DNA from 3 places in the Paeniglutamicibacter selenitireducens genome. Region 1 is predicted to be linked to each of the others. Evidence: predicted binding sites of a transcription regulator. Region 1 holds the regulator's gene; each other region holds the start of a gene.
The links. The regulator LexA, encoded in region 1, represses DNA repair genes until DNA is damaged. The targets are predictions, from matches to a motif close to TCGAACANNTGTTCGA.
Positions count from the first base shown of each region.

Region 2: a site for LexA is predicted at 6,794-6,809, ahead of ACSYDW_RS15930 (LexA family protein). Genes of this name have one in related genera too.
Region 3: a site for LexA is predicted at 8,710-8,725, ahead of ACSYDW_RS18800 (LexA family protein). Genes of this name have one in related genera too.

Region 1 is NZ_JBPULF010000013.1:47,695-57,647, reverse strand. It holds gene ACSYDW_RS17920 (LysM peptidoglycan-binding domain-containing protein) at 1-173, opposite strand, end outside; gene lexA (transcriptional repressor LexA) at 459-1,178, shown strand; gene ACSYDW_RS17910 (ATP-dependent DNA helicase) at 1,275-3,281, opposite strand; gene hflX (GTPase HflX) at 3,274-4,845, opposite strand; gene ACSYDW_RS17900 (class I SAM-dependent methyltransferase) at 5,294-5,911, shown strand; gene dapF (diaminopimelate epimerase) at 5,993-6,949, opposite strand; gene miaA (tRNA (adenosine(37)-N6)-dimethylallyltransferase MiaA) at 7,012-7,917, opposite strand; gene miaB (tRNA (N6-isopentenyl adenosine(37)-C2)-methylthiotransferase MiaB) at 7,921-9,441, opposite strand; gene ACSYDW_RS17880 (regulatory protein RecX) at 9,495-9,953, opposite strand, start outside.
Region 2 is NZ_JBPULF010000010.1:78,150-88,102, forward strand. It holds gene ACSYDW_RS15895 (NAD(P)/FAD-dependent oxidoreductase) at 1-1,177, shown strand, start outside; gene fdhA (formaldehyde dehydrogenase, glutathione-independent) at 1,395-2,615, shown strand; gene ACSYDW_RS15905 (NAD-dependent epimerase/dehydratase family protein) at 2,691-3,545, opposite strand; gene ACSYDW_RS15910 (uracil-DNA glycosylase family protein) at 3,542-4,171, opposite strand; gene ACSYDW_RS15915 (nucleoside deaminase) at 4,323-4,838, shown strand; gene ACSYDW_RS15920 (DsbA family protein) at 5,122-5,859, shown strand; gene ACSYDW_RS15925 (cytochrome c biogenesis CcdA family protein) at 5,875-6,762, shown strand; gene ACSYDW_RS15930 (LexA family protein) at 6,897-7,244, shown strand; gene ACSYDW_RS15935 (hypothetical protein) at 7,307-8,353, opposite strand; gene ACSYDW_RS15940 (antibiotic biosynthesis monooxygenase family protein) at 8,516-8,827, shown strand; gene ACSYDW_RS15945 (PEP/pyruvate-binding domain-containing protein) at 9,001-9,953, shown strand, end outside.
Region 3 is NZ_JBPULF010000016.1:21,427-31,379, forward strand. It holds gene ACSYDW_RS18760 (helix-turn-helix domain-containing protein) at 1-106, shown strand, start outside; gene ACSYDW_RS18765 (hypothetical protein) at 96-1,556, shown strand; gene ACSYDW_RS18770 (transglycosylase SLT domain-containing protein) at 1,570-2,691, shown strand; gene ACSYDW_RS18775 (hypothetical protein) at 2,691-3,251, shown strand; gene ACSYDW_RS18780 (MinD/ParA family ATP-binding protein) at 3,307-4,812, shown strand; gene ACSYDW_RS18785 (hypothetical protein) at 4,888-5,115, shown strand; gene ACSYDW_RS18790 (MarR family transcriptional regulator) at 5,236-7,128, shown strand; gene parA (ParA family partition ATPase) at 7,423-8,073, shown strand; gene ACSYDW_RS18800 (LexA family protein) at 8,749-9,129, shown strand; gene ACSYDW_RS18805 (Y-family DNA polymerase) at 9,189-9,953, shown strand, end outside.

The sequences.
Region 1 (9,953 bases):
GACAGGAAGAGGCCGAGCAGCATGAGCACACCCACGGTGGCGAAGAAGATCGGCATGGCGATCAGGACGAATTTCCCCCGGCGCGTCAGCCGCAGCGGAGCCTCTTGCGGTGCGCAGTAGGAGATGGGGTCTGGAACGAGGTGGAGCGGGGCCGAGAAAGCAGTGCTTGCCATGTCTTTGCCTTTCCTAGGAGTGCGACGGGCCGGTGCGAGCGGGCCACGAGTCGAACAAGCTTCTATTCTTCGAACACATCTTTCGAACATGTGTTCGTAGTTCGTAAATCATTTCTAGCACTTTTCAACGACACGTGTCCAGATCGGTTCGAACAAATCTTTGAAAGCACCGTGTTCGTCCACTAACATGAGTGATGTGGAACGGTGAATTCACTTCACCACTCCGCACCGACAAATTGCGGAACGCGCGGGCCAACCGCCGACGATCGGGATGAGGCACACAGAATGACGACCGAACAAAGAACCCCCCGGCGTGACGCGAAGAGCTTGACCATCCGCCAGAAAAAGGTCCTTGAAACCATCCAGCGGTCCGTCAGCGCCCACGGCTACCCGCCGTCCATGCGGGAAATCGGCGACGCCGTCGGCCTGGCCAGCCTCTCGAGCGTGACCCACCAATTGAGCCAGCTCGAGAAGCTCGGCTACATCCGCCGCGATCCTCGACGCCCGCGCGCCATGGAGATCCTGCTGCCGTTGCAGCTGAAAACCGATTCGAAGCTTGAAGCCGATTCCGGGCAGGCCGAGCTCAAGGCGGCCAACGGCATGAACGTCTCCGAGCTGACGACCTCCGCCGACACCGCCATGGTTCCACTGGTGGGACGCATCGCCGCCGGCGCCCCGATCCTTGCCGACCAGGCTGTGGAAGACGTGTTTGCCTTGCCGCGCCAGCTCGTGGGCCACGGCGAACTCTTCATGCTGAAGGTCAGCGGCGACTCGATGATCGATGCCGCAATCTGCGACGGCGACTGGGTGGTCGTGCGACGCCAGCAGACCGCTGTCAACGGCGACATCGTCGCGGCGCTGCTCGACGACGAGGCAACCGTGAAGACCTTCCGGCAGCGTGATGGCCACACCTGGCTGCTGCCGCAGAACTCCCGCTACGAACCGATCCTCGGAGACGCGGCAACCGTCATGGGCAAGGTCGTATCGGTCATGCGTTCCATCTAGGAACACCGCAGTACGACAAACGGGTCTGGGGCCGGTCAACACGACCGGCCCCAGACCCGTTTAACGCCGCTTCCGCCCGGATCCCGGGCGGAAGCCTCAGCCCTCGCTGAGCCGCTCGAGAGCCGCCAGAACCGTAGGCTTGTCAGGCGTCGCCCACAGCGGCGGCAGTGAAGCCCGCAGGAAGGCTCCGTAGCGTTCCGTTGCAAGACGGGAATCCAGGACGGCCACGACGCCGCGGTCGTTGACCGAACGGATCAGTCGCCCCGCGCCCTGGGCGAGCCTGACTGCAGCATGGCTTGCCGCCACGGCCATGAACCCGTTGCCGCCGTGCTTTGCGACATCGCGGCTGCGCGCCGAGGACAAAGGGTCGTCGGGCCTCGGGAACGGAATCTTGTCGATGATCACCAGGCGGCATGCGTTGCCCGGCACGTCGACGCCCTGCCACAGTGTCATGGTGCCGAAGAGGCAGGTGTCGGGTTCGGCCGAGAACTGGTCGACAAGGGCCTTCATGCTCGATTCGCCCTGGCACAGGATCGGGACGTCAAGCCTGGCCCGCAGGATCTCTGTCGCTTCCTCCGCGGCGCGTCTCGAGGTGAAGAGCACCAAGGCCCCTCCGCCGGAGGCCTTGATCAGATCCTCGATCTCGCCGATCATCTCCTGCGACATCTGGCGCCCGGGCTTGGGAAGGTGCTTGGCCACATACAGGATGCCCTGTTTGGGGTAGTCGAAGGGGCTTCCCACATCGACGCCGTTCCAGGTGGGTGCGCCGTCGCCGACCAGGCCCAGCGCGCCCGCCACGGGTTCGAAGGCCGCGCCGATGGCCAGCGTCGCACTGGTCAGGATGACGGTGCGGCCGTCGAAGAGCCCCTCGCGCAGTTTGCCTGCAACGGACAGGGGCGCGACGTTCAACGTGGGCTGGCTCGATTCGTCCGGCTGGACATAGCCCTCCCCCGGGCTGAAGTGCCCCGGGCGGGAGGCCCAGATGACTTCCCGTTCCTCGGTCATCTCAAGCATCTTGGTGCACTGCTCCACCAGGTACATGACCTGCGAGCGGGCCATCTGCCGCCCGCCGTCCGCCGGCGCGTTGGCCTCGGGCTTCGAATCGGAAAGCACCACGCGTGCGGCCTCGGCGATTTGGTTGATCGCCGCTGCCTGTTCCTCATTCAGGCCCCGGGCCATCAGTCCCGTGGGGACACCCTCGAGGCTGCGCTGCAGGGCCTTTGCTCCCTGGTTCAGTGCGTCCACGCTCACGGCACAGTGCTTGCGCGCCGCCGAGGCGGCGGTCTGCACCATGTTGACCGAAAGCGGGCGGGTCACCGAACTCGTCACCCGGTCCTGCAGCTCGTGGGCCTCGTCGATGATGACCGTGTCGAAGTCCGGGAGCACCGCCAGCCCCTCGAACGCCGAGACGGCCAGCATCGCGTGGTTGGTGATGATCACATCGGATTCCGCGGCGCGTGCCCGGGCCATCTCGCTGAAGCACTCGGCGGCCATCGGGCACTTCTGGGAGCCGAGGCAGTCCATGGCGCTGACCGAGACCTGGCGCCAGGCCTTGTCGCTGACGCCGGGCGTCAGGTCGTCGCGGTCTCCGGTGTCCGTGCGCTCGGCCCACTGGCGAAGGCGCACGATTTCCTGCCCGAGCGCGGAGGACGGACCGTCCGAGTAGCCGCCGGCGGCCGGAGCCTCGGATTCCATCGAGAAGAGGGTGCCCTCGTCGTCGTCCGGGTAGCCGCCGCCGAGCTTGTACTGGCACACGTAGTTGGAGCGGCCCTTGACCAGGGCCACCTCCATCTCGCGGGGCAAGTCGTTCTTCAGGGACTTCAGCAGCCTGGGCACATCGCGTCCCACGATCTGGGCCTGAAGCGCCAGCGTCGCGGTCGAGATGACCACGGGCTTTTCCGAGTCCAGAGCGTGTGCGAGGGCGGGAACCAGGTAAGCCATCGACTTGCCCGTTCCCGTCCCCGCCTGCACCAGAAGGTGCTCGCCGGTTTCCATGGCGCGCACGACCTGTTTCGCCATCTCGTGCTGGCCCGGCCTGCTTTGCCCGCCCATCGCGGACACGGCAGAGTCCAGCAGGGCGATGACTTCTGATTCCTCAGCCATGAATACTGAATTGCTCCACTTCCGCGGCCAGGCCCTCGCGGACCTTGACCATCATGCGTGTCCCGTTTTCGGTGTGTTCGATGGCCAGGATCTCGGCCTCGGCTCCGTGGAGCTTGTTGACCACGTCGCCGCGGTCGTAGGGGATCATCAGTTCCATCTGGACGCCGGGGCGCGGAATCGAGGCGCTGACCTTCTGCAGCAGTTCCTCGATGCCGTCGCCGGTGCGTGCCGAGACGATCACGTGGTTCGGCTCCCGCTGGCGCAGCCGCTCCACGACGAAGGGATCGGCCACGTCGGCCTTGTTCAACACGATGATCTCGGGGATGTTTCGTGCGTCGACCTCGTTGAGTACGGTACGCACGGCCTGGATCTGGCCTTCCGGATCGGGGTGCGCCGCGTCGACAACGTGCAGGATCAGGTCCGAGTCTGCAATTTCCTCCAGCGTGGAGCGGAACGCCTCCACGAGCTGCGTCGGGAGCGACTTCACGAAGCCGACAGTGTCGGTGAGCGTGTAGTTCAGTCCGTCGCTGGTCTCCGCCTGGCGAACCGTGGGGTCAAGTGTCGCGAAGAGCGCGTTTTCCACCAGCACGCCGGCCTGCGTGAGCCGGTTGAGCAGCGAGGACTTGCCGGCGTTGGTGTACCCGACGATGGCGACCGAGGGGACCTCGTTGCGCTTGCGGTTGGCTCGCTTGGCCTCCCGGGCCGGGAGCATGCCCTTGATCTCCTTGCGGAGCTTGGCCATGCGGTCGCGGATGCGGCGGCGGTCGAGCTCGATCTTGGTTTCGCCCGGGCCTCGGGAACCAATGCCTCCGCCGGCAGCGCCGACGCGGCCACCGGCCTGGCGGGACATGGAGTCGCCCCAGCCGCGAAGTCGCGGCAGGAGGTACTCAAGCTGCGCCAGTTCCACCTGGGCGCGGCCCTCGTGGCTCTTGGCGTGCTGGGCGAAGATGTCGAGGATCAGTGCGGTCCTGTCGATGACCTTGACCTTGACGACGTCCTCGAGCGCGCGGCGCTGCGACGGGGCAAGCTCGGAGTCGATGATGACTGTGTCGGCACCCGTGGCGGCAACGATCTCGCGCAGTTCCGCGGCCTTGCCCGAGCCAAGGAAGGTTCCCGGGTCCGGCTTTGAGCGGCGCTGGACAATGCCGTCGAGCACTTCGGAACCGGCCGTCTCGGCCAACGCAGCGAGTTCACGCAGGGAGTTCTCGGCGTCCTGGGCGGTGCCTTCGTTCCAGATGCCCGCCAACACGACGCGCTCGAGGCGCAGCTGCCGGTACTCGACCTCGGTGACGTCCTCGAGTTCGGTGGAGAGCCCCGCGACGCGGCGCAGTGCGCGGCGTTCGGCGAGGTCCTCCTGGGCGCCGTCGAACGACGAATGTTCCCGGGTCAGGTTACTCAGCGCCTGGGCGCGGCCGGAGAATATTCCCTCGTGTTCGGGCGCCCCGAAATGCGTGCTCTTGTCGGCGACCGAATGGTCGCTGGCAAGAATCCGTTCAATGGCGGCCTGGATCTGCGCCTCGTCCATGTCTTTGTCGTGTGGACCGGAATGCTGTGAGTTGGTCATGTTCCCCTTTGCGTGCTGTATTCCAGAATAGTGCCCTGCGCCGACAGATGCGCCGAATTGGTGTGCATGATCATCATGAGAAGCCATGTGTTGTCCTTCGATGGATTTCTTGGGGGATCCACCGCGCGCCGGGTCAGTGAAGTCTGCGGGAGCCACATGTCCGGAAGGTTGGGTCCGGCGGTGCGTTCAGTTGGCGCAGCGTGGCTTGGGCAGACGGGGAATCATGACTTTTCGGCGCGCGGCAGGTCCCCGGATTCTTCGGCCGCAGCGGCCGTCCGGTGATTGGGAAATGCGCTGTGTGCGTCTTACAGAAAAGTCATAGGGAAAACTCTATCACTTCACCGCGACGACCCGCCTTAACGCAAATCACACTGCCGGCGTCTCGATACGGGCCCGAAATGCGGCTTGCGGTTTGGGGTTGCGACCCCCGGGCGGTTAACCTGCCAACATGAGCTCGGATCACTATTTCAGCGCGCAACCATCCAAACCGGAGAAGCGCCGCACCATCAGCGTCGAACTGGGTGGTGCAACCCGCAAGGTGGAAACCTCCGGCGGAATCTTCAGCCCGGACAGGATCGACAAGGGGACGGCAGTGCTCCTGGAGTCGGTTCCGGACCCGGCGGCCACCGGAAACCTGTTGGACATCGGCTGCGGCTGGGGCCCCATCACGTTGACCATGGCATTGGCCTCCCCCGGGGCAACGATCCACGCGGTGGACGTCAACGAACGCAGCATCGCCCTGACCCGCGACAACGCCCACTCGCTGGGACTGGGCAATGTCAAGGTCTCGCTGCCCGAGGAAGTCGACGCAGGCATCGCCTTCGACACCATCTGGTCGAATCCCCCGATCCGCATCGGCAAGGAGGCGCTCCACGAACTGCTCCTGCTCTGGCTGCCGCGGCTGGCACCGGGTGGAACCGCATGGCTCGTGGTCCAGAAGAACCTGGGCGCCGACTCCCTGCAAAAGTGGATCGGAACCGTGATGCCCGCGACCTGGGAGGTCGAGCGCACGTCCACGGACAAGGCTTTCCGCACCATCCGGGTCCACCGCCCCCAGGACGCATAGGCCCGGGAACGCAACCCCCTGCGCACGGCGATGAGGGCGTTGAACACCATGGTGTTCAACGCCCTCATCGCGTTTCGGGAACTAGTCCTCGGAAATCGTGCCGCGGGAAACAAGCACTGCCGCCCCGCTGAGGAACACGTGTTCCGCTCCCCCGACCCCCGGGGCAAAACGAATTCCCAGGGTTCCTCCGGGCACAGCAACGTCCCAGTCCAGAACGTCCTGGGCCTGGGCCCAGTGCCGGGTGGCGACCGCAGCAGCGCAGGCACCTGTGCCGCAGGAAAGCGTCTCGCCGACGCCTCGCTCGTGCACGCGCATCCGCAGGCTGCCGCGCCCACCCTCAAGCAGCGGTTCCGCCGGGAGCACGTATTCCACGTTCGTTCCGTGCGGCGGCAACGGGTCGACCACGGGGATGGTGAAGAGTTCGAGTCCATCGAGTTCGGCCCGGCTTGCCACGGCCACGATGGTGTGCGGGTTTCCCATGCTGACCGAGACGGCGGCACGGGGAACCGGCAACCCCTCGGTTTGCACCACGGAATCCAGCCCGGACTTGGCGGCCGCCTCCGGGTGGATGAACTCCCAGGGACCCATGTCCACCGAGTACCCATCGGCAAGGCGGGTCACGATCTTCAAGCCGGCACGGGTGCCGATGGACAGCTCGGCCCCCACCGGCAAGTCAACGAGTTTCTCGTTCACCAGGAAGTGGACGAAAACGCGGACGCCGTTGCCGCACATTTCGGACACCGATCCGTCGCCGTTGCGGTAGTCCATGAACCAGCGGGCCTCGGGATGGGCCGCAAGGATCTCCCGGCCTTCTTGCACGTGCTCGGAGGGCACCGCACGGATCAATCCGTCGCCCCCGATGCCTCGATGGCGGTCACAGATGGCCGCGACCTGTTCCGGCCCGAGGTGGTGGATGTTCTCCGGGTCGGAGATGAGCACGAAGTCGTTTCCTGTGCCGTGCCCCTTTGCGTAACTCAGTGGGCCCGCGACGGCCAGTAGCGACTCGCCTGGGATGGACTGTGGTTCGGTGGCGCTCATGGGTTCAAGGATACGGGCAGCCCAACGCACCCGCCCATTTTGCTACGTCGGCTACCGGACCCTTAGGACGCGTGGATTGTTGCCTGCACGTCGTCGAGCAAGGTCGGGCTGAGCGGATTGAACCACCGCACGCGCTCGTCCGCGTTGAACCAGGTGACCTGCCTGCGGGCGAACTGCCGGGTGGCAATGACCGTCTTCTCCGCTGCCTGGACCTCGCTCATGGTGCCGTCCAGCACAGCCAGGAATTGTGCGTAGCCGATAGCCCGGGATGCGGTTTTTCCCTCGCGCAGGCCCGCTGCATCCAACCGACGGACCTCTTCCAGCAGTCCCTGCTCCTGCATGCCCGCCACGCGCATTTCCAGCCGTTGGTGCAGGAGCCCGCGATCCACGTTCAAACCGATCTGTACCGCCGGCGCATGGTACTTGCGTTCCGGCATGAAGGAGCTGAACGGTTTTCCGCTGATCTCGAAAACCTCGAGGGCGCGGATCATCCGCCGCTCATCGAGGTTGCGTGCGGCTGAGGCCGGGTCCACCTCTGCGAGGCGCCTGGCCAGCGGCCCGGGACCGTGTTCGCCAACCTCAAGCTCAAGTCGGCGGCGGACCGCGGCGTCGGTGGGCGGGAAATCAATTTCGTCGAGGGCCGCACGCACATACAGGCCCGATCCGCCGACCAGGATGGGCACCGCTCCCCTGGAGCGGATCTCGTCGAAGGCACGGCGTGCCTCCGACTGGAAGCGGGCGACGCTGGCTTCTTCCCGGACATCCATGATGTCCAGCATGTGGTGCGGGACCCCGCCCCGTTCACCCACCGGGAGCTTGGCCGTGCCGATGTCCATGCCCCGGTAGAACTGCAGGGCGTCGGCGTTGACGATTTCCCCGCCCAGTTCCCGGGCGAGGGCAATCGAGAGATCCGATTTGCCCGTCCCGGTTGGTCCAACCACGGCGATTGCCGGGAGTGTCGTGTTCACGCGTTACTTTCTGGTTGGCAGAAGCGGCATGCCAAGGGAAACTCCCTTGGAGCCACCCGAAGCGGGGGTAGGTGCACCGCAGGAATCGGCCTGTGCACGGTCCCAGGCATCGCCGGCACGGGAGCGGCGCACGGAGTATTCCTCCAGGCCTGCAGGGTCGGAAACGAGGTGGAAGGCCGCAGCTTCGGTAATGGGAAGAGTGACGAGGTCACCGGGACGCGGGGTTTCACCGCCTGCTGGAATCGAGAAGTGCACGAGCCGTTGGTCGGTTGATCGCCCGCTGAGGCGATGGGTTTCCGAGGCCTTCTTGCCGGACTGGGCAGTGACCATAACTTCGACGGTTCGACCCACCTGCTTGGCGTTTTCTTCCGCGCAGATCCGGTCCTGGAGTGCAGTCAGTCGTTCATAGCGTTCCTGGACCACCGACTTGGGAAGCTGCTTTTCCAGTTCCGCGGCGGGAGTTCCGGGTCGCTTGGAGTACTGGAAGGTGAAGGCGCTGGCGAAGCGCGAGGCTTCAACGACATCCAGGGTTGCCTGGAAGTCCTCCTCCGATTCCCCGGGGAACCCGACGATGATGTCGGTGGTGATCGCGGCGTGCGGAATGTGCTCCCGAACCTTCTCGAGGATGCCAAGGAACTTCTTGGACCGGTACGAGCGCCGCATGTCCTTGAGCACCTTGTCTGAGCCGGACTGCAGCGGCATGTGAAGTTGCGGCATCACGTTCGGGGTTTCGGCCATGGCCTCGATGACGTCATCGGTGAAAGCAGCGGGGTGCGGACTGGTGAAACGGACTCGTTCGAGTCCTTCGATCCGACCACAGGCGCGCAGCAGCTTTCCGAAGGCCAGCCTGTCCCCGAACTCCACGCCGTATGAATTCACGTTTTGTCCCAGCAGCGTCACTTCGATGACCCCGTCGGCGACGAGGGCTTCGATCTCGGCGAGGATCTCCCCCGGCCGGCGATCGCGTTCCTTGCCGCGCAGGGACGGCACGATGCAAAATGTGCAGGTGTTGTTGCAGCCCACGGAAATCGAGACCCAGCCCGAGTGCACCGAGTCCCGCTTGGTCGGCAACGTGGACGGGAAGACCTCGAGGGATTCGAGGATTTCCAGCTGCGCCTTGCTGTTGTGGCGGGCGCGGTCCAGCAGGGCCGGCAGCGAACCGACGTTGTGGGTTCCGAAGACGACATCCACCCACGGGGCCTTGCGAAGGATCGTCTCGCGGTCTTTTTGTGCCAGGCAGCCGCCGACGGCGATCTGCATGTCCGGGCGTTTCTCCTTGACCTGCGCCAGCAGTCCGAGGTTCCCGTAGAGCTTGTTGTCCGCGTTCTCACGCACCGCGCAGGTATTGAACACCACGACGTCCGCGGTGTCGCCATCAGCCTGGTGCGGGACGAGTCCCGTCGTTTCCAGCAGGCCGGAGAGCCGCTCCGAATCGTGTACGTTCATCTGGCAGCCGTAGGTTCGCACCTCGTAGGTGCGCACCTGCTCGCCCGGTTCCCTTGCGGTGGAAGTAGAAATGCTCACAGTCACCCTCCAAGGTTACCCAAACTTCACCGGCGGACCTGGAGCGCACGACCCTAGTAGGAATCCTGCCCGAACTGCTCTTCCCAGGCCTCGTTGACGATGCGAAATGCCAACGACGGGGAATACCCCTTCCGGGCCAGCATGCCGACCAACCTGCGGACGCTCTTGTCCTTGTCAACGCCCATGGAGGGTGCCCGCAGTTTTCGTTCCACGAGGTCCCTGGCCGTTGCCGCTTCGGAGTCGTCGTCGAGTTGCTCCAGGGCGTTCTCCGCCATGTCCCCTTCGATCCCCTTGTCGCGTAGTTCGCGCCTGATGGCCGAACGGGCAAGGCCGCGGCTGCGGGCTCGCGAACGCACCCAGCTTTCGGCGAAGGAGCTGTCGTCCACCAGCTGGATCTCCTCGAAGCGGTCGAGCAGCTCCTCCGCGATGCGTGGCGGGATTTCCTTTTCCAGCAGCTTCTTCAGCAGCTGCGACCGGCTCTTTGAGGACGCGGTGAGCTGGCGCAGCAGAAT
Region 2 (9,953 bases), on a different contig from region 1:
GGTTGTCGACCGGGGCGGCGTAGCATCGGGTGCCTCGTGGGGCAACGCCGGCTGGCTGACTCCGGCGCTGACACTTCCGATCGCCGAGCCCGCGGTCTTCACCAACGGCCTGAAGATGATGATCGACCCGGCTTCCCCGCTCTACATTCCGTTGAAGGCGGATCCGAAGCTTCTGCGCTTCCTGGTGGGCTTCGCCTGGCACAGCACCCCGAAGAAGTGGCAGGAAGCCATGCGGATCTACTCTGAGATCGGCACCACCGGCCTGGACGCCTTCGACGAGATCGCGGAAGGCACCAACGCCGGCCCCGGCGTGGTCGAGAAGACCAAGCCCGCCAATCCGTTCCTCACCGGCTTCAAGTCTCTGAAGGACCGCGACGGGCTGCTCCACGAGTTCGACATGATCCACAAGACCGGCGGCAACGTCGAGTTCGACCTGCTCACCGGCGACGAGCTGCGCGCCATCGAACCGACGCTCTCCGACAGCGTCGCGGCCGGCGTAGCCATCAAGAACCAGCGCTTCCTCAACCCGCCGAAGTACATGGATTCCCTGGCGGAGTCTGTCATTGCCCGCGGCGGCGACATCGTTGGCGCGTTCAACGTCACCGACATCCGCGACAACGGCAGCTCGGTCACCGTCATCGGTTCCGAGGGCCGTTCGATCACCGCCGACCACGTGGTGATGGCCACCGGCGCATGGCTGAACGACCTGACCAAGAAGTTCGGTGTCAACGTCGTGGTCCAGGCGGGCCGTGGCTACTCCTTCACCGTGCAGCCCGAGGTCATGCCGACGCACCCGATCTACTTCCCGACCCAGCGCGTGGCCTGCACCCCGCTCGGGGACCGCTTCCGCATCGCCGGCACGATGGAGTTCCGCGACGCGAACCACGCGCTGGAACCCAAGCGCATCGAGGCCATCGTGGCCGCGGCGACTCCTGTCTACAAGGGCATCAACTGGGAAAACCGCAAGGAGGAGTGGGTTGGCGGGCGTCCCTGCACCGCCGATGGCCTGCCGCTGGTCGGCGCCACCAAGTCCCCGCGCGTACACGTCGGCGGCGGACACGGCATGTGGGGCGTGGCCCTGGGCCCGCTGACCGGCAAGTTGCTTGCCGCCGGCATCGTGGGCAAGGACAAGCCTGCGGTGGCCCGCCACTTCAACCCGCTGCGCAAGGGTTTCTGACCTTAGGCAGTGTTTCTTGGAACAACCCGGCATCCCCCACGGAGAGACTCCGTTCGGGATGCCGGGTTTTTTCGTGGCCCACGGCGTCCGTTGGAGCGTCCGTGGCATCGGCAGGCAGGCCTGACTGATTAGCTATGGCCAATCGCCATATTCGTCGATAGCCTGTCCGGAGGTCGAGGCGCTTGCCCCGGCCTTTTGGTCACAGGAAGGAAATCTCATGTCAGGTAACAAAGCTGTTGCGTACAAGGGGCCTGGAATCGTCGAGGTTATCGATACGCCGTTTCCCACCTTCGAACTACAAGATGGGCCGGGCGTAAACCCGGCCAACATCGGCAGGAAGGTCCCGCACGGGGTCATCCTGCGCACTGTCACCACCAACATCTGCGGCTCCGACCAGCACATGGTCCGCGGCCGGACCACCGCCCCCGCGGACCTGGTCCTGGGGCACGAGATCACCGGCGAGGTCATCGAGGTGGGCCCGGACGTCGAATTCATCAAGGTCGGCGACATCTGTTCGGTTCCCTTCAACATCTCCTGCGGCCGCTGCAGGAACTGCAAGGAACGAAAGACCGGCATCTGCCTGAACGTCAATCCCGACCGCCCCGGAAGCGCCTACGGCTACGTGGACATGGGAGGCTGGGTCGGCGGCCAGGCCGAGTACGTCCTGGTGCCCTACGCGGACTGGAACCTGCTGAAGTTCCCGGACCGGGACCAAGCGCTGGAAAAAATCATGGACCTGACAATGCTCTCCGACATCCTGCCCACGGGGTTCCACGGCGCAGTGAGCGCGGGCGTGGGTGTTGGCTCGACGGTCTACGTGGCCGGTGCCGGCCCCGTGGGCCTGGCCGCTGCGGCAGGGGCCCAGCTGCTCGGGGCCGCGGTGGTGATCGTCGGGGACCTGAACGAGGAACGCCTGGCCCAGGCGCGCAGCTTCGGCTGCGAGACCATCAACGTGGGAAACGGCGACCCGGCGGACCAGATCGAGCAGCTCCTCGGCGTGCGGGAAGTCGACTGCGGCATCGACGCCGTCGGCTTCGAGGCGCGCGGCCACGGCCACGGCACGGGGGCGCAGGAGGCCCCGGCCACGGTGCTGAACTCGCTGATGGACATCACCGCAGCGGGCGGCGCGTTGGGCATCCCGGGGCTCTATGTCACCGGCGACCCGGGGGCCGTCGACGATGCCGCAAAGCGCGGCAGCCTGTCGCTGAGCCTGGGCACGGGCTGGGCCAAGTCGCTGTCCTTCACCACGGGCCAGTGCCCGGTGATGAAGTACAACCGTCAGCTGATGATGGCGATCCTGCACGACAAGATCCAGATCGCCAAGGCCGTCAACGCCAAGGCGATCTCGTTGCTTGACGCGCCGCGCGGCTACGCCGAGTTCGACGCCGGGGCCGCCACGAAGTACGTGCTGAACCCGAACGGCTACGTCAACAACTAGCCGCGTTCCACCCGGGGGTGTCTTCCGGCAGGCCCCGTGCCAGGCCGGAAGACACCTCGCGGCGTTCCCCGGTGCCTAGGGGTGCCGCACGCCTTCGCCGGCCAGCACGCTGGCGTAGCCTTCCCGGTAGGTCGGGAAGGTGAACTCGAAGCCGCTGGCCAGCAGCCGGGCGTTGGACAGCCTGCGGTCCCCGCCGCGGTTCACCGCCGCCTCGCCGGACGGGGGAGAGGTGACGCCCAGTTGCCCGGCCAGGAACTCCTGGACCCGGGCGAGGTCGACAGGCTCGTGGTCGACCCCCAGGTAGAGCGGTTCGGGGGTCGCTGCCATGGTTCCCAGGTGGACGATCGCCGCCGCGGCGTCGTCGCGGTGGATCCTGTTGGTCCACACCACCCGCGAGGCGGTGCGGGCCTTGCCGTCCCTGACCTGGTTGACCAGGTGGTTCCGGCCCGGTCCGTAGATCCCGGACAGGCGCAGGACGACGGGGGTCCCGTCCTGTCCCAGCACCAGCTGCTCGGTCTGGGCAAGTATCTGCGCCGTCTCGGTGCGCGGGTCGATCGGGGTGGCCTCATCGACAAGGCCGCCGGCGGCATCGCCGTAGACGGCGGTGGAGGAAACCATGATGAAGCGTGCGGGGTGCACGCCATCGCGTTCCAACGCCTCAACAACCCGCTGTGCGGCGCTCAGGTAGGTGCGCCGGTAGGCCTCGGCGCTGCGCTCGGGCGCGGCGGGCGTGAACACCACGAGCCCGGTGTCCGGATCGATGGTGGGAAGCTCCACCCCGGTATCGGCCAGGTCGGCGGACACCGCGGTGAAGGAACCGGGCAGCACCCCGGCGCGCCGGCGCCATGCGGTGACCTGGTGCCCGGCGGCGACCAGGCGAAGCCCTGCCTCGGTGCCAAGGTCTCCGGCACCAAGGATCAGGACCTTCACTTTTCCGTGGGCCGGACCCCGGCGCGCGCCATGGCGTCGGTGTAGGCGGCAACCATTTCATCGAACCAGGCCTGCTGCTTCTCGGCCGAGCCCAAGAACGCGCGGTCCGCGGTGGAACGCACCTCGTAGACCTTGATGCCGCGCTGGCTGACGACCTGCTGGCCTCCGGCCTTGATCCAGGCCTGCACCAGGCGCTTGGCCTCGGTGCCGTGGGCCACGATCGCGGAGGTCCGGTACGCAATGCGCATGAGTTCCTTGAGCGGGCGGATGCCGGCCTTGACCTGCTCCGGGGTCAGCTTGGTCCCGCCATCGGGCAGCTCCCACGGGAAGACATTCCAGGGGATGCCGTAACGCGGATCGAGCCCGGCAGCGTCGTAGACCGCCGCGAGCCGGGCTGCCGTCGGATCGTCGTTGCGCAGCGAGAGGAACCCCGAAGAGGTGCCCGGACCCGGCGCGATCTGCAGGGAGATGACCCTGGCCTCGTCGACGTCGTGAACCGGGTCTATCAGCGGGACCCGTGACCCGGGCTGCTGTTCCTGCAACTTGCGACACAATGCTGTGAGTTCGGCGATGGAATCGTCCTCCACCTTGCCCAGCTGTTCTTCAAAGTACTCGGAGTGGCTCATTATTCACCTTTCGCCCTACCCCTGAGCCTACGCCGATTGTGCCGCCCGCGCATTCGCCGCTGGCCGGGGAGCGGGTTTCACCGGATCCACGGGGGTGCAGGGCTGCAGGAAGTCCATGGTCAACGGGCGATTCCCGATGGATGATGGGTCTATGGGAATCAACGGGACCGATATCGGACACCTGCGCCGCTGCATCGACCTGGCGCGGCAGGCCCTGGACGAAGGGGACGAACCATTCGGTTCGATCCTCGTCGACGAGACCGGGACGATGCTATTCGAGGGGCACAACGAGGTGGCATCGGGCGACGGAACAGCCCACCCGGAGCTGGCCATCGCGCAGTGGGCCTTCAGGAACCTCACCCCTGCCCGGCGGGCCGCCTGCACCGTCTACACCTCGGGGGAACACTGCCCCATGTGCGCCGGGGCGCATGGTTGGGCGGGTCTGGGACGGATCGTGTTTGCCGCCTCCGGCGCCATGCTCGATGGCTGGCTGCGGGAGTGGGGCGTGGCACCCGCGCCGGTGGCGCCGCTGCCGGTGGGGGTGGTGGTGCCCGGGGTTGCGGTTGACGGCCCGGCGGATGAGCTCGTGGACCTGGTGCGCGAGCTGCACCGACGGTCCCACGGCCTCCCGGGAGGCACCCCGGGATCCCCCGAAGGGAACGCCTGAGGCCACAGCCCGCCGGGGGGAAACCCGGAGGGGTGGCCGGGGTCCCGCATCAGCGTCGGTCTGCAGAAAAATGAACTTGACATGGGGAAATCTGTACCCAGTGGGAGATCCCGCGAGGACGTCCGTCGTTCAACCGGATTCCGTCTGCCCAGGGGGCCGCGATTTCACCTTGTGCCGGTGGCTCCGATACGTTTCTAGGTAGACCCTCCTGCCGCGCACCGGCCACCTGCGTCGCCGAAGCCCGGCGGGGAATGCCCCGATGGAAGGACCCTGCGTCTCTGTGATGTCAGAAGCAACCAAAACACCAGCCAAGCCCAAGCTGCCCTGGTTCTGGATCATGCCGATCCCCGTGGCGTTGCTGATCGGCATCATCATCGGCATGCAGATCCCCACCCCGGGGGACTCCGTGGCCGCGGCGCCGTCGGCCACCGCGCCGGCACCCGAAAAAACGCAGGACGCAGGGGCCGCGCAACAGAAGATCAATGTCGAACGCCGCGAGGCCAACGACCCGACAGCCGTCGGAGCCGTCGACGCCCCGGTCACCATGGTCACCTACTCCGATTTCCAGTGCGGCTACTGTGCCAAGTGGGCAGCGGATTCCCTGCCGACGATCGTGCAGAAGTACGTGGACTCGGGCAAGCTGCGCATCGAGTACCGGGACATCATGTTCTTCGGCGAGAACTCGCGCCAGAGCGCCGAGCTCGCTGTCGCAGCGGGCAAGCAGGGCAAGTACCAGGAATTCCACGACGCGATCTTCGCGGACGGGGCCACGGCCAAGAATGCTGACTTCTCCGCCGAGGGCGTCAAGGAACTCGCCGCGAAGATCGGTGTCGATCACAAGCAGCTCGTGGCAGATGCCGCATCGGAGGAAACTTCCGCTTTGGTCCAGAAGAACCACGACGAGGCCAAGAACCTCGGCGTCACCGGAACCCCGACGTTCATCATCAACGGCACACCCGTGGTGGGGGCGCAGCCGCTTGAGGTGTTCATCCAGGCCATCGACGCCGAACTCGCCGGCTAGGGGAAGGCCGAACGCATGGAGGTCGGGTTTGCCTACGCGGTTGTCGGCGGGATGCTCGGGGTGTTCAGCCCGTGCAACGCCCTGCTGCTGCCTGCCTTCTTTGCCAACATCGCCGCGTCGCGCGCCAGGCTTCTAAGCCTCGGGGCGGTCTTCCTGACGGGCCTGCTCGTCACCCTGGTGCCGTTGGGCTTGGGGCTGGGCTGGCTGGGCGGAACGCTGAGCATCGACCGCGGCGTCCTGCTGACCGGCGCCGGATGGGTGCTGATCGGCTTGGGCCTTGTCACGGCGCTGGGCGGAGGGTTCGATTTTTCCCGGTTCATCCCCGGCGGCAGGCCGGCACCGGCGGCCGGGTCGCTGGTCGGCACCTTTGCCCTCGGCGCGGTGTCCGGCATTGCGGGGTTCTGCACCGGCCCGGTGCTCGGCGCCATCCTGACCCTCGCGTTGACCTCGGCAAGTCCCGCCCGCGGGGGCCTGCTGCTGGGGCTCTACGGGGTGGGAATGGTCATCCCGATCCTGCTCATCGCCTTGCTGATCCGCAAGACCGGGCACGGATCCGTGCGCTGGATGCGCGGGCGCAGGTTCTCTGTCGGGCCGCTGACATTCCACACCACGTCGCTGCTGATCGGCGCCGTGACAATTATTGTCGGCTGCCTCATGATCTTCACCAACGGCATGGCCTCCGTCCCCGAGCTGCTCCCCGCCAGCTGGACCGCCTTCATGGAAAGCTCGGCCCAGTGGATCGATTCCTTCGTCCCGGCCTGGGTCTGGACACTCCTGGTGGGTGTCCTGCTCATGGTGTGGTGGCTACGTGCGGCCATCCGCAGAAGCGGTGAAGCAGGCATTCCGGAGGATGCACAGGACGCAAACGCGTTGGAGGGCGGCCGAGCCGACGCCAACGGGTAACGCTGGCATAGCAGCACTGCTAGGCTGATGGTCGAATCTGTGTTCTAGGAGGTGCGGTGGTGTTCGGGATCAACTTGCCGCAACCTCCTTCGCCCGGCCCCGACTCGCAGGGGCCCGTCGGCGCCGTCGAGGCGATGGGCTTCCCTTCGCCAGCCCGCGACTACTACAACGGCGGCATCGACCTGAACCGCTTGTTGATTCGCGACCGCACCTCGACATTCCTGATGCGCGTCTCAGGCAACTCCATGGCTTCGGCGGGCATCACCCACGGGGACGAGGTCATCGTGGACCGCTCGCTGACGCCCAAGGACGGGTCGGTGGTTATCGCGATCCACGAGGGAGAACTCGTCATCCGGCGCCTGGTCCTTCACCAGGGTTCCATGGTGCTGTGCAGCGACGAGCAATCGGCAGCCGACGCCGAAGCGGTCCTTGAGGAAACCAGTATTTGGGGTGTCGTCACGCGCTGCCTGCACCACGTGTAACCGGTGTTTTTCCGGCCGGAAGGTTTCCCGACGCCTAGGACGGAATCGCCGGTCGACCGCTTTCAGTATTCGACGATACCCAGGGACTTGAGTATGCCCAGCACGATTCCGGCAGCCGACATGGCAAGAATGATCCATGGCCCCCAACCCATGCGGGATTTGAGCCTGCGCCCCTGCGGAGCCACAGCCGGCATCCCGGGGATGGCCTCGTTGGCTGTCGTCGTGAAGGGGCCGGTTGTGGCCGTTAGTCGTGGATCCCTCCACCTGCCCCACTCCTCCACGTAGCGCTCGAGCACGGTGACACCCTCCAACAGGCCGCGAACTGCGGAAGGGGCTTGCGCGGCGCGGGCGCCGGAAAAGAGGAACAACCGGTCATCGACAATTTCCAGGTCCCACGAGCGCAGTTCCGCGGCGAGGTGCCTGCAGGTTTCCGGAGTGAAGAGCCGCCGTACGTCGTCCTCATAGCCCGTCGGGCAGTACACGGCGAAGTTCTTGCCTAAGTTCCCTCCGAGGTCCAGCTTCTGTCCGCGACGCACGAAATCCTCCTGGAGATTCGAGCCGTTGGCCTTGGCATCGAGAACGATATGCGGCAGTGCGGAACGCAGGCGCACCTGCGCGTATCTCCAGGTATGGGTCCGGGTATTGTCACCCGAGCCGACCAATGCGCGGTAGCTGCCGATCTCCAGCTCCTGCCGCGGCCCACGCGTGATCACGTCGTAGGTCATTCCGTCGCGGCCATTGCCGAACCCGGTGGCAGGAAAGGCAGGGGCCTTGTTTTCGAACAAGTAGGTGAATCCATTCGCTGCCGCAAAACGGGCAAGCCGGATGGAATCCAAGTGTGGCTTGCGGCGGTGGAAGTAGGTCCAGACCGCCATGACCATGACGACGGCGGCGCAGGCGGCCTGCAACACCGCGGATCGAGCGGCTTCCTGGGCATCGTCCGCGGCGAGGGAGAAGATCAGTGTGGCCACGGCGAGACACATGGTTGCAACCCAGCTGATCTCAAACCACGACATGTAGGAGGAACGGCGGATGCGCGGCTGGTTCCGGAGGTAGGCGCGGACTTCGCGCCGGCTGACGGGGTCGGTGAGCGCTTCCCATGAAACCACCCGAAAATCATGTGCCGCGTCATCCCCGGGACCCACCATTGATTCTTCCTGCCTGGAATGAAGGTCATTCCACTTCGGTTTCACTGCCGGGGTCATCCTATCCATGGTCCGGAGTCCACCGAACATTGCGGCGGATCCGATGTGTCGGGGGAGAATGGCCGAATGATCACAGAACATGCGTTGCTCCCGGTCAGGCCGGGTCTGGAAGGCGAATTCGAGATGGCCTTCGGCAAGGCGAAATCCATCATTTCGTCCATGCCCGGTTTTCAGGGGCTCACTCTTTCGCGATCCATGGAGAGCCCCTCGACCTACCTGCTGTTGGTCGAATGGCGAACCCTGGAAGACCACACCCAGGGGTTCCGGGGATCCGCCGAATACCAGGAATGGCGCGGGCTGTTGCACCGTTTCTACTCGCCGTTCCCCACCGTGGAGCACTACGAACAGGTCGCTGCCGTACAGGGCCCGGAGGCATAGCTCGCCCCCATCGCCGGCCACCGGTGGCACCGATCCGGCAGCGGCGGCGGTGCCCGGCAATATTCCGTGAACCGGCGCCATGCGCCTAGCCACGGTGCGCGCCCGGTGCAAGACTTCAAGCAGCCGCACGGGGCGACGGCGGCAACAGGAGGAACGCGAGAGGGGCATACGGGATGCGCTACGTCAGGAACCTGGACACCGTCGGGGCATCGGACCTCGATCTGGCCGGCGGAAAAGCGGCGAACCTCGGCGAACTCATCTCAGCGGGATTCCCGGTGCCGCGCGGGTACGTGCTCACCACCGACGCCTACACGGCCTTCATCGCCGCGAACGGCCTCGAAGAGAGGATCCTGGAGCTCGCCGCAACGCTGCCTGGTGAAGGCGCAAATTCCGCCGGGGCCATTGCCGGGTTGTTCTCCGCAGGCACGCTCCCGGCGGAGATGGATTGGGAAGTGCGCGAGGCCTACAGGCTCATGGGCGCCGGGGCCGGGGCCGGGATTCCGGTAGCGGTCAGGTCCTCCGCGACGGCCGAGGACCTGGCGGAAGCCAGTTTCGCTGGCCAGCAGGACACCTACCTGAACGTCGTGGGCGCCGATGAGCTGGTGGTTGCCGTCCAGGATTGCTGGGCATCGCTGTGGACCGAGCGGGCGATGTCCTACCGGGCGCGGGCGGGCATCTCACCGAGGGATGTCGCCCTGGCTGTTGTCATCCAGGAGATGGTCGACACCGATGCCGCGGGTGTCATGTTCACGGCCAACCCCGCCACCGGCAACCGGGGAGAAGTGGCCATCGGCGCTGCCTGGGGGCTGGGGGAGTCCGTGGTGGGTGGCCTGGTCAGCACGGACGACCTGATAGTGGATGCCGGGACCTTGAAGGTCCTCTCCAGCAGCATCGCCGCCAAGGACACGATGACGGTGAACGCGGGCAACCGGACAAAGCAGGTTGCCGTTCCCGAAGAACTGCGTCACCGGGCCGTGCTGGGCACCGGCGAAGCGCAACGGCTGGCGGTGCTGGGGCTGAGGATCGCACGGCACTTCGGGGTCCCGCAGGACATCGAATGGGCCCGCTCTGGCGGCGTGTTCCGCATCCTCCAGGCCCGCCCCGCCACCGCATTGCCCGATGCCGG
Region 3 (9,953 bases), on a different contig from region 1:
CATCCGCCGCTTCCGCAAGGAGGACCTGCGCTCCTTCCTGCTCCACAGCGACGAATTGAACGACCCGGCCAGCGACCCAGCCAGCGGTGAGGTAGATGACGACTGATCCCGAGAAGGTCCCGGCTTTCCCCGTCTACACGCTGCAAATCAGCGCGGACCGCCAGGCCGTGACCCTCGACGGAGCCGCGGTACCCCCAGCCGACGACGAAGACTTCGTCGCAGCGGGTATCGCGGCAGTTGTCGCCAAACTCCACCGCCACCACCTGGGCGTCGTGCGCGTCCGCGCCCTTGACGCCTCCACGGACAACGCCTGGGACATGATCGTCGATGCCACCGGCGAGGTCACGGACCTCTCCGAACAGCACGAAGCGGAAAAGCTGCGCAAGGAACGCACCACACGACGCACCAAGCGCCTCATGGTCGTCGGGGCGGGCACCTTCGCCATGCTCACCCTCGCTGGCGTCACCACCGCGGTGGTCATCGCCAACCAACCAGCAGCACCATCACCGGCCTACGCCCCCCAGGGCGTCGGGGCGACCCTTCCCGCGGCCCCGCCGCCGCAGCACGCACCCACAGCTGCCTGGAGCCACCCGGCGGCCACCGGCAGCACCGTGAACCTGATCAGTGCAGACCGACTCATGACCGCCGACCCCGACGGGACGCTCACCGCACGAAACCCCGAGACCGGGCAACCCGTCTGGCGGGGCACCGGCGCCCCCGAAAACCTGCACGACATGCATGAAACATCCTGGGCCGGACAGGACGTGTATGCCGCCGTGGTGGGCCAGGAGCTGCGCCTCTGGCCCACCACAATGCCCCCCGACACCTACAGCGTCTCCCCCACCGCGATCGCCCTGGAACCCGGGCAAACCGCCAGAACCGACACCGGCCTGCCCTACATCGACCTGGGCGACTGGTACATCAGCCTCCCCGACGGGGCCGGGAAGCTCCACAACGTGATGATTCCCCCCGGCTCCACCGTCCTGGCCACCACCGCCGGCGGCAACATCACCACCCTGAGCGCACACAAGATCTACACCCTCGACAATCAGGGGACCGTCACCGCCGAGAAAAACTTCTCCGCCCCCACAGGAACCACAGGGCACCCAAGCCGCGTCTGGACGCTCGACGAGTCGCACCTGCTGCTGGCCTGGGACGAGGGAACAGACCTGGTCGGAGTGCTCGACACCGCCACCGGGACGCTCGTAGCCACCGCCACTCCACGCGCCATCCCGAGTGCATCCGATGGCCTCTTCGTGGACAGGAACGCCCGCACCGCGGCCATCGGCACCCTCGGGGTGAACTACGGAAGCACCCCGTCCCTGGTCGACCTGAAATCGGCATCGATCACCAGCATCCACGGAACCACCCTCTACGCAAACACCACCAACGGCCCCGTCACCATGGACCTGGCCCACCCCGAGGCCGAAATGCAGACGTGGGACAACTACCGCACCGAGGACCCGGCCCCGGAACTGGTCACCGATGATGCCGTCTACCTGGTGGCAACGCAGCTGGAGAACACCGTCGTCTACCGCTCCAACCGCACACGGTAAGGGGTGAGTCGGCATGGAGGAAAGCGGGGGCCCGGCAAAACTCGTTATCGGCGCCCTGCTGGCCTTGCTGTTGATCGTGATCACCCCGGTCATCATCTTCCTGGGTGCACAGGACGAACCCCCGGTGGACCCGAACGGCCAATGCGTTGTTCAAGGCGAACCAGCCGGTGACTCCGACAAACCACAAGTGAGCATCCCGGAACAGTACCGGGAAGCCATCGAAAAGGCCGCGAAGACCGCCGGGTTGCCCGTGGGAATCATGGCCGCGCAGATCCAGCAGGAATCCAACTGGAACCCCAAGGCACAATCGCCGGTGGGGGCCGCGGGGATCGCGCAATTCATGCCCGGAACCTGGGCCGCCTGGGGCAACGGAAAAGACATCCATGATCCCTTCGCCTCCATCGACGCCCAGGGCCGCTACATGAAGCACCTGGCCGAATTGGTGGCCGAGCTGACCACCAACGAGAACCAAAAGCTCAAGCTCACCCTCGCGGCCTACAACGCCGGCCCCGGCAACGTCCAGAAATACGGCGGCATCCCACCGTTCGCCGAAACCGAGGAATACGTCGAGAAGATCCTGAAGAACGCCCAACTGGAGTTCTCCTCCACCTGCGAGGCCCCGGGCGGTTTCGACTTCGGGGACCTGCAAGCCGGCGAATGGGCGCACCCGCTACCCGCCTCGCGCCTGACCTCCGGATTCGGCCCACGGCCGTGCCCCCTGTCCAGCTGCGCGGGGCAACCGTATTTGATGTACCACGAGGGAATCGACCTCGCCGGGTCGGAACCGTTCTTCTACGCCCCCACCGACATGAAAATCACCTACGTCAGCGTCGGCTCCCCGGACAAGCTCTACGGCTTCTACGGCAACTACATCTTCGCCCAGATGACCGAAGCCCCCTACCTCGTCTTTGAATTCCACGAGGCCATGGACCATTCGCTACTCGTCAAAACCGGAGACGTCGTGAAGAAAGGGACCCCCCTGGGAAAGCCCGGTGCCACCGGCAATTCCAGCGGCATCCACGTGCACTTCCAAATCAACGACCCCAAAACCTCCGTGTTTGATCGCCCGGCAGTCAACAACGGCAAGACCATTGACCCGCTACCGATCCTGCGACAGCAAAAGGTGAAGATCTGATGAACCACAAACAACCCATGATCACCGCGGCCCTCCTGGGGATCACGCTGAGCCTGGCCGCGTGCAACCCGCCCGACAACGAACCGGGGCCGCCGCCGGCCAGCACCCCAACCCCAACAGTGACGGCAACACCCAGCCCGAGTTCCGGTGCACCCGGGGAAGGCCACGCCAGCGAAGATCCGGCGAAAGCTGCCCTTGCCCTTGAAGCAGCCAGGATCATGACGACCTGGCACCCGGCCAAGGACTTCAACCGCACCGACGCAGAAATGCGCGCCCGCAAACTCATGACCGCAGAACGGGCCAAGGAAGTCATAGCACCTGAGAGGCCGGCAACCGGCGAGGAATGGTTGAACGCAGCCGCCAAGAAGGCCACCAGCCAACCCACCGCCAAGATCGAATCCGCGCACCACGAGCAAGACAGCATCGCTGTCACCGCAACCTGGCAATGGGTCACCGCAGAGGGCGAGACCGGGGCCGGTGAAGGAGAAACAACGTTCTTCTTCACCTTCACCGACAAAGCCCCCTACAAAATCAGGGACTACACCGCCTCCGGTGAGTAACCCCGGGAAACCACACTCCTCGAGATTTCACTCCTTCACAGAAAGTGAGAACACCATGAGCACCACCGGAAACATCATTGAAGCCACCGTCAACGCCGACGGAACCGCCACGGTCACCATAGAGGAGCAAACCCACGACTTCGCGGCGACCAACGAAGCCGAGGCACGAGCCAAGACCCTGGCCCTCGTGACAGCCCACGCAGCCAGCCAGGGCACGCCCGTGCGTGCCCTGATGACCGACGGACAAGGCACCTGGCCGGTCAAGGTCCATCCGGACGGTACCGTGGACGCCGACACCGACCACGCCCCTCGAGCAGGAAAAGGGGAAACAGTCGAACCCACCACCACACCGATCCGTGAGCGTGAAGACACCCCCGCGGAGCCTTCCACCGCCGCGGAAATGGAACAGCCGGCCACCAGCCCCCAGTCGGTTCCCGGCGTTGGTGCAGCCACCCGGGCAACTGTGCCCGAAGCAACCGGACCTGAAGCAATCGCGCCCGCAGAAACGGTGCCGTCTGCGCCCGCCGTGGCAAAGAAATCGGAAAACCCCTTCGCCCGGAAGGCATCCACAGCCAACAGCACCGACACAGATGTGGAGCCACCAGCATCGGGCGCCGGCACCCGCCGCGAGGCCCGCCAGAGTTTCCTGACCAAGGAACAGGTAGAAGAACCAGCCTCCAAGGGATGGCGCGGCAGCCTTACCCGCATGGGAATGCGCATGGCCCCCAGCGAGGATGAACGGACCGAACGAGGCGATGTGCAGGCGGTCAGCCAGCACTGGCCAGGCCCACGCACGATCGCCATCGTGAATGGCAAGGGAGGCGCGGGAAAGACCCCAACCACCGTGCTGCTGAGCGCCATCTTCGCTCGCTACGGAGGCGCGGGAGTGCTCGCGTGGGACAACAACCAAACCCGGGGAACCCTCGGCTGGCGCACCGAGCAAGGACCACACGAGGCAACCTTGCTCGACCTGCTCCCCCAGTCGGAAAGACTGCTGGGCACCGGGGCGCAGTCCGCTGACCTGGCGCACTTCGTGCACCACCAAACCCGCGACAAATTCGACGTCCTGCGCTCCAAGCCCATGGCGCTGGCCCACGAGCAACGCGTGGAACCGGCCGACGTGGATGCCATCCATGCCGTAGCAGCAAAATACTACCGACTGATCTTCATTGACAGCGGAAACGACGAATCAGACCCCATGTGGTTGCGCATGATCGACCTTGCAGACCAGATCGTCGTGGCCACCACAACCCGCAACGACCACGCCGAGGCCGGCGCCCTCCTGCTGGAAGCGCTGGCGGAACGCAACGAACACTCGGCGAGGCTCGCCCGTGAGGCCGTGGCAGTCATTTCGCAAGCCGACCCCAAGGCCACCCGCGCAGATCTTGAGCATGTAGCCAACGGCTATGGAGCCCTGGTGCGGCAAGCCGTGCAGATCCCCCATGATGCCGCGCTCGTGGACGGCCAGATTTCCTACGAATCCTTGCGCCCACCCACACAGCGAGCATGGCTCGCCGCCGCAGCCGCTGTGGCCAACGGACTTAGCAAACGACGTTGCTGATGACTTGGGAAAATATATCGCGACACACCGGAGGGAGTTCTTGGTGCGGCTATTTCTGAAATGTAAATTGCTTCTATGGGTAATCTAACGCGCAGCAGAGTCGGGCGCCCTTCTAAGGGCGACCGGCATGTATTCACGACCCGTATTCCCACCTCGCAGGCTGAGAAGATTTTTGCCGTTGCTAAGGCCCAGGGAATTTCTGCCAGCGACTTCATCGCGGACATAGTCCTCGAGCAGCTGGGCACCATCGACATTGCCGCTATTGACAACCAAACGGAGTTGCCAATCAAGCACGCCTCTTAAATGAAGAAGGCCCGCACAAGGCGGGCCTTCGATCAAGTTTCCAAGCTAGTCACTGAACATTCTTGGCCGGATTGAAGTGACTAGCTCCAACAGCTACACCCTTTTGCAAGGACGCTGCTTATGCATGACAGTCTACACACAATTGTTTTTGAACCAACAGTAAAAGCTCACACCACCCTGAGTGTCTTATCTCACTATGCCCACGCGCAGGGTCCTGCGGACGCTGAAAAGGCTCGAGCGGCAGTTGAGTGGAAGGCTTTGGCTTTGGCTATTGCCGGCCAGCCGATGATGCGGCTCTCCAAGGACGGGGGCCGCAACTACTTCACCAAGAACACCCGCACGATCAGTGCTGAGCTTCCGTCTTTCCCCGCGGCCGTGATGGTCACCGGGAAAGACGGGTGCGTTTCTGCTTTCTGCTTGGACTTTGACTCGGGTCGCGGCGACGTGGCAGCGGATGTCAGCGAGCTGAAGATTCTGCTCACCAGGTGCGGGCTGCGATGGATTGAAGATACATCCCCATCCGGTGGCATCCACGTGTACATCCCGTGGCGCAACCGCATCGATTTTTTGACTGCCCGTGAATCCGTTGAAGCCCTGGCCAAGCGGTTCCCGAGCCTTGACCCCTCCCCGCACCAGTCCGTGTACAGCGGGTGCATCCGCGTGCCCGGTTCTCCATGGAAGCGCGGAGGCTACCAAACGTTGACCCAGCCGCTGTCGGTCGCTGTTGACGTGGTCATGCGCCCCAATTCGAGTTCCGCCCATGGGACCCTGCGTGCGGAGCTTGCACCAGAGCGGGGGGCTCTCCGTGCTGAGCTCGTGGAGCCCATTCCCCCGCTCGGCGACAAGAACGCCACCACGGATCGGTCGGTCTTGCGTGCCGAGGCGGAGCAGATGGGGCGTCATGGCACCTTCGACACCTCTCGATACCGTTCACCCTCGGAAGCCCGCCAAGCGGTTCTTGCCTCGGCAGCGGGGTCAGGGTGGTCCCTGACCGATGTGCAGAAGCGAATGCACGACGGCACCTGGGCCGGCCTTACGGGTTTCTACGCCCGCTACTCCCCCGCACAACGGTCGAAGGCTCTTCGTCGTGATTGGCGGAAAGCCGAGGCCTTCTGCGCCAAAAAAGCCAACGTTTCCCAAGGGGAAAGGAACGGCCGTAAATACGACACAAGCCGGATTAATACACAGGGGGGGCTAGGGGTTAACGATCTGACGAATCATCAGTACCTCCGCTCCTGGGAACGCGTACTCAACGCCTACGAGCGTGCCCAGCTGAGAAGCCGCGAAGGGATCTCTCTCCGCTTCCTCCTTCGAGCCCTCCTTGAAGCAGCCCACAAGAAGGACTCCCCCGTGCTCGAGTTCGGCGTTCGTTCGTATGCTCTGGCCACCGGGACTCACCAAGCAACCGTGGCCAGGCAGCTGCGCCTGCTTGCCAGCAGCCCGACACCGTTGATCCGCCAGGTCGGCGAAGGCCGCGGGCGCCATGCCGATGTCTACGAGCTTGTGATTCCTGACGAGTACGCCGTCATTGCCGAGACAATGGCCTGGAAAAAAGGGAAGACGCACGCGCTTCGACCCGTTTTCAGGGAACTGGGACAGGTAGCTGCCCTCGTCTACGAAGCCGTCGAAAAGAGCGAGGGTGATCAGAGCACGGCCAGAATTGTTCGTGAAACAGGGCTCTCCCCCACCAGCACCAAAAACGCGCTCGAAATGCTCCATGCCTGGCACCTCATTCGCCGTACAGAAACTGGATGGACGGTTGAATCACCCAGCAAGCTCAGAACGCTGGCCGAGTACTTTGGAGTGCTCGAAGCCATCGCCGTTCAATACGCCGCGCACAGGCAGCAACGTGCCCAATGGCATGCCTGGCTCGACAACAGAATGAACGCTTTTGGATCCCTTGCGCTCATAACTGATGACTATGAATACACGGATGAAGACATACCGTTTTGGCCGGACCACGAGGACCACGAAACCACCCTCGGTTCCCTGACGATGCGCAGAACGGCGTAAGTAGGGGTGCCAGACGACCGCTGGCGAACCTTTCCGATCGCGCGTTGTCAACGATTGAGCGTCGAGGCTTTGGAACGCCGGGCACAAGCCGTTCGTACGACTGCCCGCTTGCACCAAACGCGTGAGGAACAATCGAACCGTATTGGCCAGGACTCCCCCGCCAAAATCGTGGCCTTTGCTCAGATTCGAGCATTGCGCACAAGAAATCATGAGTAATTACTCATTTACTCATGATATAATGATGAGTAAAGCATCATTTACTCAGCCGCTCACTAAGTAGGCCGAAGGAGACTCATGAAAACCATCGCGGTACTGAACCAAAAAGGTGGAGCTGGCAAAACAACGATCGCCACTCACTTGGCCACCGCGTTGCAGCACTCAGGCCACAGCGTCTTGCTTATCGATTCTGACCCGCAAGGCAGCGCGAGGGACTGGGCCGCTGTGCGGGAAGAACACCCCATCTCCGTTGTAGGCATGGATCGCCCCACCATCGAGCGCGACGTGAAGAGTCTCGCGCCAGTGGACTTTGTCATCATTGACGGCGCTCCCCAGGCCAGCGACCTGGCCGTATCGGCCATTAAGGCATCAGACTTCATCCTCATCCCGGTCCAGCCCTCGCCATATGACATTTGGGCGACCGCAGACCTGGTGGATTTGGTCAAGCAGCGGATTGAGATTACCGATGGAAAGCTGCAAGCAGCATTCATCGTCTCCCGCGCTATCACGGGATCAAATATCGGGAAGGAAATTTCCGTGATCCTGGAGGACTACGAGTTGCCGGTCCTCACCACCAAGATCCACCAACGCGTTGACTACCCAGGCACTGCTGCCGGCGGATCAACGGTAATTGAAGATTACCCACGATCAGAAGGCGCTCGGGAAATGATGGAGCTCAGCGCAGAAATTGTGTCGCTCTTGAAGGAACATGAGGCAGTAAGCAAATGAGTGCAAAGAGAACTGGGCTCAGCGCCGGACGCCCAAGTGTGAAGTCGGAATCGGAGAAAGCCCGCCTAATGGCAAGTCTCAATGACGTCACTCCTGCAGAGCCTATGGTTCGCGTGAACTTTGAGCTGGCCCAAAGCAAACACACCAAGCTGAAAGTTCACGTCGCTCGCAGCGAACACAAGAGCATCCGAGACTTCCTCACCGCATACATTGACTCACTCCCCGATGAGTAAGTGAGTAAATACTCATACCATCACCGGCATGGCCAGGAGCAAACCGCTTCTGTACTGTTGAGACCACCAAATACTTGCCCTTCGGCAAACAGTGTTTCTTTCATGGGAACAACCCGCGGCCCCCTGGCTTTGTCTCTGGGGGGTCGCACTTTTTTGTTCTAGCCACGCCGCACAGACAGTAACCGCTCCCCCGCAGCCAGAGCATTCACGAGCTGAGCATACGCATCGTCGTATTGCTCGGCTTCGACACTCGATTCCTTGATACCCATCTCCGAGCTGTCCACTACGTCGATGGTTCCAATGAGTTTCACCTTCTAAGAGCAGGACAGAGCAAAACGTGGGTAGCGGACGTATCCTTATATAGAAGAAAATTTCTATAAATTTGGATGCTGATATGACAGTTCAGAACATACGTTCCATAGATGGTAATAGCGACCAAACCATGCTGCCGGTCGCTGAAACGTCCGTCGCTGCCGGGTACCCAAGTCCCGCGCAAGACTACTTCCTTGGCTCCATCAACCTCAGCGAACACCTCATCCACGACACCACCAGCACCTTCATCGTTCGCGTCTCCGGCCATTCCATGCAGGGCGCCGGAATCTCGGACGGCGATGAACTCATCGTGAACCGCGCCCGCAAACCCGTTGATGGATCCGTGGTGGTGGCCATCCTGGACGGCGAAATGACCGTCAAGCGCCTACGCCTCACTCCGCAAGGTGTCGTCCTGCAGGCCGAAAGCCCTGACTATCCAGATCTGGCCGTGGGGGAGTTGGCTTCCCTGACGGTGTGGGGAGTTGCCGAAACATGTCTACACCGTCTGTAAATGGAGCTATTGCATCTGATGCAGGATCTTGCGGGAGCCCGGAAGAATACATTGCTCATGTGGACGTCAACAGCTTCTACGTGAGCTGCGAACGAGCTTTTGACCCGACACTCATCGGCCGGCCGGTCATCGTGTTGAGCAACAACGACGGCTGCGCCGTCGCACGCTCCGACGAGGCAAAGGCCCTGGGCGTGGAAATGGGTGCACCCTGGTTCAAGCTGGAAACCGACGCCGCATTTCGTGGGTCGGGACTGGTCGCAAAATCGAGTAACTACGAGCTCTACGGCGACCTGAGTTCCCGCGTGATGCAGCTGCTGGGCCGGCACACGGCATGGGTCGAGGTATACAGCATCGATGAGGCATTTCTCGGCGTCCGGGGCACGCTGCCCGAGCTTCAGGACCTTGCAAGACGTATGAAACAGGACGTGATGGACCATCTTGGATTGCCGGTTTGTGTGGGGATTGCACGAACGAAAACCTTAGCCAAGCTGGCTAACCGTTGTGGCAAGAAATTTCAGAACCTTGATGGTGTCTGTGTGTGGGAAGCCGTTACCTTGGCTGACCGAGAGCGATTGCTTGGACAGCTGAGCACGGTGGAGACATGGGGGATAGGTCCGCGACTGACCAAGCGTCTGAATGGCTTGGGGATCTGGACAATGAAAGACCTTCGGGACGCTGACGCAGTGATGCTACGGAATAGGTTCTCCATCGTCATGATGCGCACCATCCTGGAATTGCGCGGGATACCGTGCATTCCGATGGAGGAAGAACACGAAATCAAGGACCAGCTGATTTTCAGCCGTTCCTTCTCCGCACCCATCACC